3 regions of the Streptomyces thermoalcalitolerans genome follow, and region 1 is predicted to be linked to each of the others. Evidence: predicted binding sites of a transcription regulator. Region 1 holds the regulator's gene; each other region holds the start of a gene.
What was found. Region 1 encodes HrcA, which represses chaperone genes, less so after heat shock. Its sites were predicted from a motif close to TTNGCACTCNGNNNNNCNGAGTGCNAA; they were not measured.

Region 1 (5,086 bases):
TCGTCCAGCAGGACGGCGAGTTTGGCGTCGTAACCGTCGTCACGGCCGCTCTCCGGGTCGCCCAGCCCGGTGCCGTACCACTCTGCCTCACCGGCCAGCTGCTGGGCGTAGAGGCCGACGGCGCCGGACTCGGCGCTCTCCGGCTGCGGCATGAACACATTGACGCCGAAGGCACGGCCGGTCAGCCCGCGCAGCTGGTTGATCTCCTGGCGCATGCCGTCCGCGGTCTTGTGGCCGGCGGCGAGGAATCCCAGCCCGCCCGCCTCGGACACCGCGGCGGCCAGCCCCGGCACCGAGGGCCCGCCCGCCATGGGCGCCTGCACGATCGGGTGCGGGAAGAGATCGGTCAGTGGGGAGGACATGACCGCATGGTGTCACGTCCTCCCCACACGTCCGCATCCGGACGGCCTTCGGCACATGCCGGGGAAGTCCCCTCCGCACCGGTTCCGGCGCCCGGTGAACGCGTCCTTCGGCCACAGGCGACCGCAGGGCGGCCGGGCACCGCGGGCGGTCACGAGAACGGTCCCTGCCGGCCCGGCCGGCTGCGTCCGCCCATGAGGGACCCGGCCGGCGTGGACCTTGCCGTCCTCGGGGACGGCGCACTGCGTCTGCCTGCGGAGGGGGCGGCCCGGCCCTCGGCCGTCAGCCGGGCTCCACGCGCCCGTCAGCGCCCGTTGAACGCGTCCTTCAGCCGTGCGAACAGCCCCTGCTGTCCCGGCTGGAACTGCCCCTGCGGGCGCTCCTCGCCGCGCAGCTTGGCCAGCTCGCGCAGCAGGCGCTCCTGCTCGGGGTCGAGCTTGGTCGGGGTCTGCACCTCGACGTGCACGACGAGGTCGCCGCGTCCGCCGCCGCGCAGATGCGTGACGCCCCGGCCGCGCAGCGGGATCGACTGGCCGGACTGGGTGCCCGGACGGATGTCGACCTCCTCCAGGCCGTCCAGCGTCTCCAGCGGCACCTTGGTGCCGAGGGCCGCCGCGGTCATCGGGATGGTGACCGTGCAGTGCAGGTCGTCGCCGCGCCGCTGGAACACCGGGTGCGGCAGCTCCTGGATCTCGACGTAGAGGTCACCGGCGGGACCGCCGCCGGGGCCGACCTCGCCCTCCCCCGCGAGCTGGATGCGCGTGCCGTTGTCCACACCGGCCGGGATCTTCACGGTCAGCGTGCGGCGGGCGCGGACACGGCCGTCACCGGCGCATTCCGGGCACGGGGTGGGCACCACCGTGCCGAAGCCCTGGCACTGGGGGCAGGGGCGGGAGGTCATGACCTGGCCCAGGAAGGACCGGGTGATCTGGGAGACCTCACCGCGGCCGCGGCACATGTCGCACGTCTGGGCGCTGGTGCCGGGGGCCGCGCCCTCGCCGTTGCAGGTGTTGCACACGACGGCCGTGTCGACCTGGATGTCCTTCGTCGTGCCGAAGGTCGCCTCGTCCAGCTCGACCTCGATCCGGATCATCGCGTCCTGGCCCCGGCGGGTGCGCGAACGCGGTCCGCGCTGCGACGCCGTTCCGAAGAAGGCGTCCATGATGTCGGAGAAGTTCCCGAAGGCACCCGCCCCGAAGCCACTGCTCGCGCCGGCGGCGGCGGACTGCGAGAGCGGGTCGCCACCGAGGTCGTAGACCTGCTTCTTCTGCGGATCCGACAGCACCTCGTAGGCGGCGTTGATCTCCTTGAACCGCTCCTGGGTCTTCGGATCCGGGTTGACGTCCGGGTGCAGCTCGCGCGCGAGCCGCCGGAAGGCCTTCTTGATCTCTTCCTGCGACGCGTCGCGACGCACGCCGAGGACGGCGTAGTAGTCCGTGGCCACCTACGACTCCGCCAGGATCTGTCCGACGTACCGTGCCACTGCGCGTACCGCTCCCATCGTTCCCGGGTAGTCCATGCGGGTCGGTCCGACCACGCCGAGCTTGGCCACTGCCTCGCCGCCTGAACCGTAACCGACCGACACGATGGACGTGGAGTTGAGTCCTTCGTGGGCGTTCTCGTGACCGATGCTCACGGTCATGTCCGCGTTCTTCGTCTCGCCGAGCAGCTTCAGCAGGACGACCTGCTCCTCCAGCGCCTCCAGGACGGGCCGGATGGTGAGCGGGAAGTCGTGCGCGAAGCGGGTCAGGTTGGCGGTGCCGCCGATCACCAGCCGCTCCTCGTTCTGCTCGACGAGCGTCTCCATGAGCGTGGACAGCACGGTCGAGACGGTTCCGCGGTCGTCGACCTCGAAGCTCTCGGGCAGGTCCTCCACCAGCTGCGGGACGTCCCGGAAGCGGCGGCCGGCGACCCGGCTGTTCAGCCGCGCCCGCAGATCGGCCAGGGACGTCTCCCCGAAGGGGGCGGGGCAGTCGATCACCCGCTGCTCGACCCGGCCGGTGTCCGTGATCAGCACCAGCATCAGACGGGCGGGCGCGAGCGACAGCAGCTCCACATGCCGCACGGTCGAACGGGTCAACGACGGGTACTGCACCACGGCGACCTGCCGGGTCAGCTGCGCGAGCAGTCGCACCGTGCGGGCCACCACGTCGTCGAGGTCGACGGCGCCGTCGAGGAAGTTCTGGATGGCACGCCGCTCCGGCGCGCTCATCGGCTTGATCTCGGCCAGCTTGTCGACGAACAGGCGGTACCCCTTGTCGGTGGGGATACGTCCGGCACTGGTGTGCGGCTGGGCGATGTAGCCCTCTTCCTCCAGGGCCGCCATGTCATTGCGGACCGTGGCCGGCGAGACGCCGAGGTTGTGCCGCTCGGTCAGGGCCTTGGAGCCGACCGGCTCCTCAGTGCCGACGTAGTCCTGGACGATCGCGCGCAATACCTGAAGTCTCCGCTCGCTGAGCATCGCGCACACCTCCAGAAGTCGTTGGTCGGCTTCCCCGCCTGGCACTCGACGCATAAGAGTGCCAGCTTTACTCGCACAGTGTACGGCTGTCGGGTATACCCCGGGCAAGGCGGTTGCGCTGTGGCACTAGCGTCTCCCCATGAGCGTGACGTGGGAAGAGTCGGGATGGGAGCGGCTGGCGGACGGGGTCGGGCGGGTGCGTCTCCCGGGGTGGGACTGCACCGTCGGGCTGGTGGCCGGGACGGACCGCGCGCTGCTCGTCGACGCGGGGTCGAGCCTGGCGGAGGGAGCGCGGCTGCGCGCGCAGGCGCGGGAGCTCGCCGGCGGCGATGTGAGGCTTCTCGCGCTGACGCATCCGCACTTCGACCATGTCTTCGGGGCGGCGGCGTTCACGGGCGCGGAGATCTTCGCCGCCGAGGGCTCCCGCGCGGTGTACGGCGACGCGGAGGGCGCACGTGCCGAGCTGCGCGCGGACGCGGTGCGCCACGGGCTGGACGCACGGGCGGCCGAGGAGGCGGCGAACGCCCTGGTGCGCCCCGGGCACGAGGTCGGCGACCGGCTCGCCCTCCCGCTCGGCGGGGGACGCGAGGTGCTGCTGGCGAACGCGGGCCCCGGTCACACCGCCCACGATCTCGCGGTCGTCGTCCCGGGTGAGCCGGCCGTCGTCTTCTGCGGCGACCTGGTCGAGGAGTCCGGTGAGCCCCAGGCGGGCCCCGACGCCGTGCCGTCCCGGTGGCCCGCCGCCCTCGACCGGCTGCTGGCGCTCGGCGGCGAGGACGCGCTGTACGTGCCCGGTCACGGAGCGGTGGTGGACGCGGCCTTCGTCCGGGCCCAGCGGGACGCCCTGGCCGCGCGCTTCGGCGTGTCACGCTGACCGGCCGCGGGTTTCTCCCTATCGTCACTCGAATGCGCCCACCCGTCTCCCGTCACCGCCCTTTCGGCGAGGGCTCCCCGGGCCCGCGCTCCCGTGTGTACTCCCCCGATCTGACCCCGCCCTGGAGGAAGCCGAGGGCCGTGCCGGAGGTTCCGGCCGAGCCCGGTCTGGTGGTGGAGGAGCCGGGCAGCGGTTTCTGCGGGGCGGTGGTCCACTGCGAGGCGGGCACGGTGACCCTGGAGGACCGCTTCGGCAGGCACCGGGTGTTCCCGCTCCGGCCCCGCGGCTTCCTGCTGGAGGGCAGGGTGGTCACGCTGGTGAAGCCGTCGTCCGGGCCGCCGCGGCCCACCCGTACGGCCTCCGGTTCGGTGGCCGTCCCGCACGCACGCGCGCGCGTGGCCCGCGCCGGACGCATCTATGTCGAGGGGCGGCACGACGCCGAACTGGTCGAGAAGGTGTGGGGCGACGACCTGCGCATCGAGGGCGTGGTCGTGGAGTACCTGGAGGGCATCGACGACCTGCCGGCGGTCGTCGAGGAGTTCGCCCCCGGGCCGGACGCCCGTCTCGGCGTCCTCGTCGACCACCTGGTCCCCGGCACGAAGGAGTGGCGCATCGCCGAGGTGGTGACCAGCGAGCACGCCCTGGTGGTCGGCCACCCGTTCGTCGACGTCTGGCAGGCCGTGAAGCCGTCGTCCCTGGGCATCGCGGGCTGGCCCGACGTCCCCCGCGGCCAGGACTGGAAGACGGGCGTGTGCCGGTCGCTGGGCTGGCCCGAGGACACGGGCGCGGCGTGGAGGAGGATCCTGTCCCGGGTGCGGTCGTACAAGGACCTGGAGCCGGAGCTGCTGGGCAGGGTGGAGCAGCTGATCGACTTCGTGACGGCATGACGGCATGGCGGCCCGGGCGCGGGGTGTTGTGCCGCCGGGGCAGCGGCTCCCCTCGGGCGAGGGCGGGTGAGCGCACACGCCTCGGGGGCGGCGCGCCCTCGATGCCTCAAGTCCACCGGTGCCTCGGTCACCGGTGCCTCGGTCCGCCCGTTCCTCAGTCCACCAGGTCCCGCACCACCGCGTCCGCCAGCAGCCGGCCCCGCAGGGTGAGCACGGCGCGCCCGGCCGCGTACGGCTCCTGCTCGAGCAGCCCGTCGGACAGCGCCCGCCGGGAGGCCTCCAGGCCCTTCGGGCGCAGCACGTCCAGCGGAAGGCCCTCCCGCAGCCGCAGCTCCAGCATGATCCGCTCCACCCGGCGGTCCTCCTCCGTGAGGAGCTCCCGGCCCGCACCCGGGGAGCGCCCGGAGGCGAGGGCCGCCGCATAGGCGCCGGGGTGCTTGACGTTCCACCAGCGCACGCCCCCCACATGGCTGTGCGCCCCGGGTCCCGCGCCCCACCAGTCGG
Region 2 (5,086 bases), on a different contig from region 1:
GCACGCTGTTCATCGGTCCGGAGGCCGAACGCCGCTTTGGACAGCGGCATTTCATGGACCTCACGGCCTCGTTCACCGCGCCTCCGGAATTCACCGTCCTCAGCGGGCGCACGGAAATCGGCCGCACGGACCCCGACCTGCTCACCGAGGAGGTGGAAGGGCCCCGCAAGCTGCTGCTGGCAGGCCGCAGTTGGCTGGTCACCTACATCGACTGGCGACGCCGGCGCTGTTTCGTGGAGCCGACGGACGAGGGCGGGCGTGCCAAGTGGAGCGGATTCGGGCCGGAGCGCGTCCGCTCCCGGGCCCTGACCCGGGCCGCTCGTGACGTGCTGCTCGGCAGTGATCCGCCGGTGGCCCTCACCCGGCGGGCCATGGCGCGGCTCGCCATGGCGCGGGAGGCACACCTGGACGTCGTCCACCCGGGCGGCACGCTCATCATCCGGGACGGTGACGGGGACGTGCGCTGGTGGACCTGGGCGGGGCACCGGGCGAACGCCACTCTGGCGGCCTCGCTCTCCCCGGTCACGATCCCGCACCGGCGCGTGGACGACCGGTTCATCGCACTGCGCGACGATCTCACGCCACAGGCCTGGCGGGCGGCGCTGGCCGATGCGCGGGCCGGCCTCACCCTGCCCGAGGTCGACATCCGCGCCGTACGCGGCCTGAAGTTCGCCGAGGCCCTGCCCGAGCGGCTGGCGGAGGCCACCCTGGCGGCCCGGCTGGCGGACGAGGCGGGCGCACGGGCGGTGCTGGCGGAGGACGTACGGTTCGTGGTCCGGCCGTAAGGGGCCCAAGGGTCCGGGAAACCGCGCACGCTCCCGCTTCGGCCCGGGCAAGAGGAGCAATCAACGGGGCGGGAACGCACCGGTGCCCGGCGCCCCCGAAGGGGTGCCGGGCACCGGAGAGGTCAGGCCGGTGAGGCGCTCAGTGGGCGTGGCCGTGGCCGTGGCCCGCCGCGGCGGCCTTCTCCTCCTCCTTCTTCTCGACGACCAGGGTCTCGGTCGTCAGCAGGAGGGAGGCGATGGAGGCGGCGTTCTCCAGGGCGGAGCGGGTGACCTTGACCGGGTCGATGACGCCGGCCTTGATCAGGTCGCCGTACTCGCCGGTGGCGGCGTTGTAGCCGTTGCCCTTCTCCAGCTCCTTGACCTTGGAGACGATGACGTAGCCCTCCAGGCCCGCGTTCTCCGCGATCCAGCGCAGCGGCTCGACGAGGGCGTTGCGGACGACCGCGACACCGGTGGCCTCGTCGCCGGTCTTGCCGAGGTTGTCCTCCAGGACCTTGGAGGCGTGGACGAGCGCGGAGCCACCACCGGAGACGATGCCCTCCTCGACCGCGGCGCGGGTCGCGGAGATGGCGTCCTCCAGACGGTGCTTCTTCTCCTTCAGTTCCACCTCGGTGGCGGCGCCGACCTTGATCACGCACACGCCGCCGGCCAGCTTCGCGAGGCGCTCCTGGAGCTTCTCGCGGTCCCAGTCGGAGTCGGTCTGCTCGATCTCGGCCTTGATCTGCGCGACGCGGGCCTCCACGTCCTCCTTCTTGCCGGCACCGTCGACGATCGTGGTGTCGTCCTTGGTGACGGTGACACGGCGGGCGGTGCCGAGGACGTCCAGGCCGACCTGGTCGAGCTTGAGGCCGACCTCCTCGGAGACCACGGTGGCGCCGGTGAGGACCGCCATGTCCTGCAGCATCGCCTTGCGGCGGTCGCCGAAGCCGGGGGCCTTGACGGCGACGGCGTTGAAGGTGCCGCGGATCTTGTTGACGACCAGGGTGGACAGGGCCTCGCCCTCGACGTCCTCGGCGATGACCAGCAGAGGCTTGGAGGAGTTGGCCTGGATGATCTTCTCGAGCAGCGGCAGCAGGTCCGCGATCGCGGAGATCTTGCCCTGGTGGATCAGGATGTACGGGTCGTCGAGGACGGCCTCCATGCGCTCCTGGTCCGTCACGAAGTACGGCGACAGGTAGCCCTTGTCGAAGGCCATGCCCTCGGTGAAGTCCAGCTCCAGACCGAAGGTGTTGGACTCCTCGACGGTGATGACACCGTCCTTGCCGACCTTGTCCATCGCCTCGGCGATGAGCTCACCGACCTGCTGGTCCTGGGCGGACAGCGCGGCCACGGCGGCGATGTCGGACTTCTCGTCGATCGGACGCGCCGAGGCGTGCAGGTCGTCGGAGACGGCCTTGACGGCGGCGTCGATGCCCTTCTTCAGGGCGGCCGGGGAGGCACCGGCGGCGACGTTCTTCAGACCCTCGCGCACCAGCGCCTGGGCGAGCACGGTGGCGGTGGTGGTGCCGTCACCGGCGATGTCGTTGGTCTTGGTCGCCACCTCCTTCACCAGCTGGGCGCCGAGGTTCTCGTACGGGTCCTCGATCTCGACCTCGCGGGCGATGGTGACGCCGTCGTTGGTGATGGTGGGGGCGCCGAACTTCTTGTCGATGACAACGTTGCGGCCCTTGGGACCGATCGTCACCTTGACCGTGTCGGCCAGCTTGTTGACGCCGCGCTCGAGGGCGCGACGGGCGTCCTCGTCGAACTTCAGGATCTTCGCCATGGCAGCGGGAGCCCTCTCGGAAATCTGAGCGGAGAACAACTGCGCCCCGGACGCCCGGCCTGTGATCGGTCGCGGGGCCAGGGGCGCAGCTCACAGCAGGGTGCTGAGGTGGCTTACTTCTCGATGATCGCGAGCACGTCGCGAGCCGAGAGAACGAGGTACTCCTCGTTGTTGTACTTCACCTCGGTGCCGCCGTACTTGCTGTAGAGCACGACATCGCCGACCTTCACGTCGAGCGGGAGACGGTTGCCGTCCTCGAAGCGGCCCGGGCCCACGGCCAGCACGACGCCCTCCTGGGGCTTCTCCTTGGCGGTGTCCGGGATGACCAGGCCAGAAGCCGTGGTCTGCTCCGCGTCCAGCGGCTGGACCACAATGCGGTCCTCGAGCGGCTTGATGGCAACCTTGGAGCTGGTGGTCGTCACGATCCGACCTCCCCCTTCGGAGATCTCACGGGGTTGACTGTCTGAGGTGGCGACCAGGTCGATCCGTCGTCGCGGGTGCCGGACCTGCCCGTCGCTTTATTGGCACTCTCCAGGGGGGAGTGCCAGCACCGAGACTATGACCGCGATTAGCACTCGGTCAAGCTGAGTGCCAATTGCCTCGCGGCGCGTCGGCGGGGTCCTTCCGACTCCTGTTCGGGCACGGTGCCGCTTCTCTCAGCAACCGCCCTCCAGGGGGTCTTGCACTCTTTTATCCCCTTTTGTCACCAACGCGCTGCCGGGTCGCACGGTTCGCCCTCCGGCTCCCCGGGATCCCCGGACCGGGGGATCCGGCAGCGGGCCCGCCGGGCCGCCGGCCGTCCGGCGCCGGACACGCGCGGCGCCCGCCCCGGTCCGACGACACCGTCCACGTCCATGAGGAACACGCCGAGCGGCAGCCGCGGTTCACGGACCATGTCGACGGGCCGGAACTGCCCTCCGCACCGCCCTGCACACCACCCCGGGCACCGTCACAGGTAGTCCTCCAGCCGGGCCACCGCGAACCCCTCGGCCGTCACATGGTCGAGGAACCGGCGCATGGCGTCGACCATCGTGCCGTTCCACTCGGCGGGGCCCCGGAAGTGGGTGAGGACGACGTCCCCGGGCCGCAGCCGCCGGTCGCTCTCACGGAACTCCCAGCGGTCGACGAAAACCTCCTCGTTCCAGAGCGGCACGTACGCGATGCCGCAGGACTTGGCGGCGCGCAGGGTGTCCCGGTTGTAGTTGCCGTAGGGCGGGCGGAACGCCTTCGGACGCTTGCCGAACTCCTTCTTCATCACGTCCTGCATGCCGCAGATCTCGTGCCTCTGCTCCTCGTAGGACAGGCCCGGCAGATACGGGTGGTTCAGGGTGTGGTTGTTGAGGGTGACTCCGGAGGCCTGCATCGTCCGGAAGTAGCCGTAGTCGCTCTCGACGAGGTAGTCGGTGAGGAACGCCGTGTACGGGATCTTCAGGTCGTCCATCATGCGCAGGAACGCGGGGTCCTTCTCCGCACCGTCGTCGATGGTGAGGAAGACGACCTTGTGCGCGGTGGGGACCGTGGTGAAGACCGGGGGCAGGTCCTCGTCCTCCTGACCGGTCACCTCGAAGCCCGGGCGGACGGTGATCCTCGGCTTCGCGGCGGGCGGCGGCGGGGGCGGCAGCGGAACCTGCTCCAGGCCCCAGCGGCCGGCGGCGGCCGCCCGCTGCTCGTAGGAGGTGCGCAGACGGGTGGCGTAGGAGTCCAGCGCGCGGGCCGAGGGCGCCTGGAGGCGCTGCTGACCGGGTGCCGGGTGCGCCTGCGTGCCCGACGGGGTGCAGCCCGAGGCGAGGGCGGCCATGGCGAGCCCCACAAGTCCGCTCTGGATCCCGGCTCTGCGCCGCGCGCCCCCTTGGGGGGCTTTGGCGATTTTTTTGTCATTTTGTACGACCAGCCTCATGCCGCTGGATCCTCGCAGGCCGCCGCCGGGAACCCGGGACGACACCGCGCCCCGGGGCACGCCGTCCACCGGGCGGCCCACAATGAGCCGGTGAACGACCCTCTCCACACCTTCGCCTCACTGCTCACCCCCGAGGGCCGCGCCCTCCTGGACGAGGTGCGCGGCATCGATCCCGCCGACGAACTCGCCGTCGCCACCCGGCTGCGCCGCGACCATCCCGCCGAGCTGGTGTCGGCGGCACTCGGCCAGGCCCGGCTGCGGCAACGGGCGGCGGCGAAGTTCGGGGCCGAGGACGCGCAACGGATGTTCTTCACCCCGAACGGGGTGGAGCAGTCGACCCGGGCGAGCGTGGCGGCGTACCGGGCACAACGGCTGCGGGGGCTGGGCGTGTCCTCGGTCGCCGATCTGTGCTGCGGGATCGGCGGCGACGCGATCGCGATGGCCCGCGCGGGGATCCGGGTCCTCGCCGTGGACCGGGACCCGCTGACCGCCGCCGTGGCCCGCGCGAACGCCGAGGCCCTGGGGCTCAGCGAGCTGATCGAGGTCCGGGAGGCGGATGTGACACAGGTGGACCCCTCACCGTACGACGCCGTCTTCGTGGACCCGGCCAGAAGAGGAGGCCGGGGCCGGATCTTCGAC
Region 3 (5,086 bases), on a different contig from region 1:
GAGCCTTGTGGCCCGACGCTCGTGCTCCGGCCCGCGACCGGTCCGCGTCCACCGCTCACTTCAGGCGTTCCCAGACGCGGAGCGCCGTCCGCCGGGTGAACTCCGTCGGTGAAGGAGACGTCGGCAACAGCGCGGGAACCGTCGTGTTCTTCTTCTTGCCCGGCTTGTCGGCGAAGAGGGCGACGGCCAGGGTGAATCGGTCCTCGTAGGCAACGGTCCACACCGTGCGGCGGGTGATGCCGCCGCCCGCTCCCGCCGTGAACAGGGCCGCCGGAGAGCCGGCCTGGAGACCGCCCTGGATCGGCGCGGCCACCTCAGGGACCTCCTCCTCGGGCAGGACCCGGTGGCGGTCGGGGCGCGCGGAGTGGACGGTACGGCCGTCACGGGTGATGCGGGCGACGGTGTACGGCTCGGCGTACACGCCGCCGGCCGCGACCGCCGCGTACGCCGACGTGAGCCTCAGCGGTGTGGGCGCGGCCGTCTGCCAGAGGCCGTCGAGCGGCGGACCCTGACCGTCGACGGCCGGGCCATGCCCATGGCCACGAGCCGCCCGCTCCGCTCCTCCACCGAGCTGCTGACCGTCGCCGCGAAACGCGGCCTCACACGGGAGGCCGTCGGAGAACTCACCAGGTCCGCCTGCACGACGGACGATCCGTACGTGGTCGAACTCCGCGGCACCGACGGCTCCAGCCTCTACATCGGCTCCCTCACCTGTGCCTCCCGGGGCAGCGCCTGGATCGGCCTCGGCCCGGAGAACGCCACATGGCTCCACCGCAGGCTGCGGCCGGGCGACACACTGGCGGTGGCGATCAGGCCGAGGGACTGAAGCCCTTTCGGAGTCCGGTCCGCCGGTCCGGGAGCAACGGCCCGATCCGCGCCCCTGCGCATCAGCCGACGGCGCACCCGGACCGACGGCCGCCTGATCCAGCCGGAATACGGCCCTGCCCGACTCCGGCGGAAAAGCCCGAGGGCGGCACCCCCTGCTGCCAGGGAGCGCCGCCCTCGGTCGGACGGTCGATCAACCGGAACCGGTCGATCAGAAGTCCATGTCACCGCCCGGCATGCCGGCGCCGGCGCCCGCCTTCTCCTTCTCGGGCTTGTCGGCGATGACGGCCTCGGTGGTGAGGAACAGACCGGCGATGGAGGCCGCGTTCTGCAGGGCGGAACGGGTCACCTTGGCCGGGTCGATGATGCCCTCGGCGATCATGTCCACGTACTCGCCGGTCGCGGCGTTCAGGCCGTGGCCCGGGGTGAGGTTGCGGACCTTCTCCACCACGACGCCGCCCTCGAGGCCGGCGTTGACGGCGATCTGGGCCAGCGGAGCGGTCAGGGCCTTGCGGACGATCTCGGCACCGACGGCCTCGTCGCCCTCCAGGTCCAGCTTCTCGAAGGAGGTCTGCGAGGCCTGGACCAGGGCCACGCCACCACCGGCGACGATGCCCTCCTCGACGGCCGCCTTGGCGTTGCGGACGGCGTCCTCGATGCGGTGCTTGCGCTCCTTGAGCTCCACCTCGGTGGCGGCACCGGCCTTGATGACCGCGACACCGCCGGCGAGCTTGGCCAGGCGCTCCTGCAGCTTCTCGCGGTCGTAGTCGGAGTCGCTGTTCTCGATCTCGGCGCGGATCTGGTTCACGCGGCCCTGGACCTGCTCGGCGGAGCCGGCACCGTCGACGATGGTGGTCTCGTCCTTGGTGATGACCACCTTGCGGGCGCGGCCCAGCAGGTCGAGGGTGGCGTTCTCCAGCTTGAGGCCGACCTCCTCGGAGATGACCTCGCCGCCCGTGAGGATGGCGATGTCGCCGAGCATGGCCTTGCGGCGGTCGCCGAAGCCCGGGGCCTTGACGGCGACGGACTTGAAGGTGCCGCGGATCTTGTTGACGACCAGGGTCGACAGGGCCTCGCCCTCGACGTCCTCGGCGATGATCAGCAGCGGCTTGCCCGCCTGCATGACCTTCTCCAGCAGCGGGAGCAGGTCCTTGACCGAGGAGATCTTGGAGTTGGCGATGAGGATGTACGGGTCCTCGAGCACCGCCTCCATGCGCTCCATGTCGGTGGCGAAGTAGGCGGAGATGTAGCCCTTGTCGAAGCGCATGCCCTCGGTGAGCTCGAGCTCCAGGCCGAAGGTCTGCGACTCCTCGACGGTGATGACGCCTTCCTTGCCGACCTTGTCCATGGCCTCGGCGATGAGCTCACCGATCTGGGTGTCGGCGGCGGAGATGGAGGCGGTGGAGGCGATCTGCTCCTTGGTCTCGACCTCCTTGGCCTGGTCGAGCAGGGCGCTGGAGACAGCCTCGACGGCCTTCTCGATACCGCGCTTGAGAGCCATCGGGTTGGCACCGGCGGCGACGTTGCGCAGGCCCTCACGGACCAGCGCCTGGGCGAGGACCGTGGCGGTGGTCGTACCGTCGCCGGCGACGTCGTCGGTCTTCTTGGCGACTTCCTTGACCAGCTCGGCGCCGATCTTCTCGTACGGGTCCTCGAGCTCGATCTCCTTGGCGATGGAGACACCGTCGTTGGTGATCGTGGGGGCGCCCCACTTCTTCTCGAGGACGACGTTGCGGCCCTTGGGGCCCAGGGTCACCTTGACGGCGTCCGCGAGCTGGTTCATGCCGCGCTCGAGGCCGCGCCGCGCCTCCTCGTCGAACGCGATGATCTTGGCCATGTGAAGTGGTCCCTCCAGGACTGGGGGTGATTCCTTCGGACCGCGCCCGCGCCCGCGACGGACGGCTCGCCGGCCAGTGGTTCCTTGCTCCACCGGACCTGCGGGCCTCACCGACCCGGTCCTTCCGTTGTCACTCTCACCTTCAGAGTGCTAACGCCAATGATTAGCACTCGGCATGGTCGAGTGCAAGCGCCCCCGGAGGGATCAGCCCGGGGCGAACAGGGAGAAGAGCCCCGGATCGAACCGGACGAAAGGGACCGTCGCACCGGAGAAAAAGCACACGCGAAGGGCCCGCGCCCTCGGGGCGCGGGCCCTTCGTCCGAAGAACGTTCAGGCGGTGACGCGGACCATGTCGGCCTGCGGGCCCTTCTGACCCTGCGAGATCTCGAACTCGACCCGCTGGCCCTCCTCCAGCGTGCGGTAGCCGTCCATCTGGATCGCGCTGTAGTGGACGAAGACGTCTGCACCACCGTCGACCGCGATGAAGCCGTATCCCTTCTCCGCGTTGAACCACTTGACGGTGCCCTGAGCCATGCCTAACTCCCCTATTACTGGCCCTTGCACAGATCCACACTTCGCGGATCCGGGTCAGACCTCACCCCCCATGGATTGGGGGCGTGCGCCGGAACGCGTCGACCGCGGCTGAATGTATCTGCCCAACTGCCCTCTGCAACAGGTCACTCGGACGAGAAATCCGGACGCCGACGGCCGGGAATGTGACGAGAATTCACCTGAATTCAGGTCAAGTCAGGCCGCACGAAAGAGACATATGCCACAAAGAGCGCACACATTTTGGCTGCTTCTTGTCGGCTGTGCGGCAGGAATTCATGGCTCCGCATCAGGGAATCGGGAGCGCGTTCCCCAACTCTACCGCGTTTAATCCCACAGAATCGCCCCCTCCGCTTCTCTCACGGAGGGGGCAATCCCGAACACACTCGGTGACGCCTGTTACCGAAGGTAACGAGCGTCCGCGGAGACGGTCATCCGCCGGCGACGGCCGGGATGATCGAGACGCCCGCGCCGTCCGGCGTGGCCGTCTCCAGCCCCTGCTCGAACCGGACGTCGTCGTCGTTGACGTAGACGTTGACGAACCGGCGCAGCTTGCCCTGGTCGTCCAGGACGCGGGCGGCGATGCCCGTGTACTTCTTCTCCAGGTCGGAGATGACCTCCTTCAGGGTCGCCCCCTCGGCCGTGACCTCGGCCTGGCCGCCGGTGTAGGTGCGCAGGATGGTGGGGATACGAACGGTCACGCTCATTGCAGGCCAGCCTCTCGGAAGGAGTCCAGGTTCGGGCGGATCGTCGCGGTGAGCCCCGTGCCGGCCACCGCGTCCAGCGTCTTCAGACCGTCGCCGGTGTTGAGGACGACCGTGGTCTTCGCCGGGTCGAGGACGCCGTTCTCGATCAGCTTCCTCGTCACGCCGACGGTCACCCCGCCGGCCGTCTCCGCGAAGATGCCCTCGGTCCGGGCGAGCAGCTTGATGGCGTCCACGATCTGCTCGTCGGTCACGTCCTCCACGGCGCCGCCGGTGCGGCGCGCGATGTCCAGGACGTACGGCCCGTCGGCCGGGTTGCCGATGGCGAGCGACTTGGCGATGGTGTCCGGCTTCTGCGGCCGTACGACGTCGTGGCCGGCCTTGAAGGCGGCGGACACGGGGGAGCAGCCCTCGGCCTGCGCCCCGAAGATCTTGTACGGCTTGTCCTCGACCAGACCGAGCTCGATCAGCTCCCGCAGCCCCTTGTCGATCTTGGTGAGCTGGGAGCCGGAGGCGATCGGGACGACGATCTGGTCGGGCAGCCGCCAGCCGAGCTGCTCGCAGATCTCGTACGCCAGCGTCTTGGAGCCCTCGGCGTAGTACGGCCGCAGGTTGACGTTGACGAAGCCCCAGCCCTCGCCGGCCGGGTCACCGATCAGCTCGGAGCAGAAACGATTCACATCGTCGTAGGTGCCCTCGATGCCCACGAGCCGGCCGCCGTAGACGGCGGCCATGACGACCTTGCCCTGCTCCAGGTCGTGCGGGATGAACACGCAGGAGCGGAAGCCGGCACGGGCGGCGGCGGCGCCGACGGCACCGGCGAGGTTGCCGGTGGAGGAGCAGGACAGGGTGGTGAAGCCGAAGGCGCGTGCCGCCTCCAGGGCCTGGGCGACCACACGGTCCTTGAAGGAGTGCGTCGGGTTGCCGGAGTCGTCCTTGACGAAGAGCTTGCCGGCGTCGACACCGAGTTCACGGGCGAGGTGGTCGGCCTGGACGAGCCGGGTCCAGCCCGGGTTGAGGTTGGGCTTGTCGGCCACGTCCGCGGGGACGGGCAGCAGCGGCGCGTAGCGCCAGAGGCTCGTGGGACCCTCCTCGATCCGCTTGCGCAGCCCCTCGGTGTCGTAGGCCGAGAAGTCGTAGGCGACCTCCAGCGGGCCGAAACACTCCTCGC

Region 2: groES (co-chaperone GroES) is a predicted target of HrcA. The motif match lies at 3,119-3,145, and genes of this name have one in related genera.
Region 3: groL (chaperonin GroEL) is a predicted target of HrcA. The motif match lies at 2,826-2,852, and genes of this name have one in related genera.

The regions. Positions count from the first base shown of each region.
Region 1 covers NZ_BAAAHG010000008.1:36,445-41,530, forward strand. The annotation lists tRNA gene ABD224_RS07360 (tRNA-Pro) at 4-105, opposite strand; gene dnaJ (molecular chaperone DnaJ) at 665-1,804, opposite strand; gene hrcA (heat-inducible transcriptional repressor HrcA) at 1,805-2,821, opposite strand; gene ABD224_RS07375 (MBL fold metallo-hydrolase) at 2,961-3,695, shown strand; gene ABD224_RS07380 (DUF3097 domain-containing protein) at 3,728-4,582, shown strand; gene hemW (radical SAM family heme chaperone HemW) at 4,737-5,086, opposite strand, start outside.
Region 2 covers NZ_BAAAHG010000005.1:171,769-176,854, reverse strand. The annotation lists gene ABD224_RS05725 (DEAD/DEAH box helicase) at 1-785, shown strand, start outside; gene groL (chaperonin GroEL) at 925-2,550, opposite strand; gene groES (co-chaperone GroES) at 2,664-2,972, opposite strand; gene ABD224_RS05710 (polysaccharide deacetylase family protein) at 3,500-4,447, opposite strand; gene ABD224_RS05705 (THUMP-like domain-containing protein) at 4,538-5,086, shown strand, end outside.
Region 3 covers NZ_BAAAHG010000038.1:17,003-22,088, forward strand. The annotation lists gene ABD224_RS20415 (hypothetical protein) at 56-421, opposite strand; gene ABD224_RS20420 (hypothetical protein) at 530-826, shown strand; gene groL (chaperonin GroEL) at 1,037-2,662, opposite strand; gene ABD224_RS20430 (cold-shock protein) at 2,993-3,196, opposite strand; gene ABD224_RS20435 (ubiquitin-like small modifier protein 1) at 3,643-3,918, opposite strand; gene thrC (threonine synthase) at 3,915-5,086, opposite strand, start outside.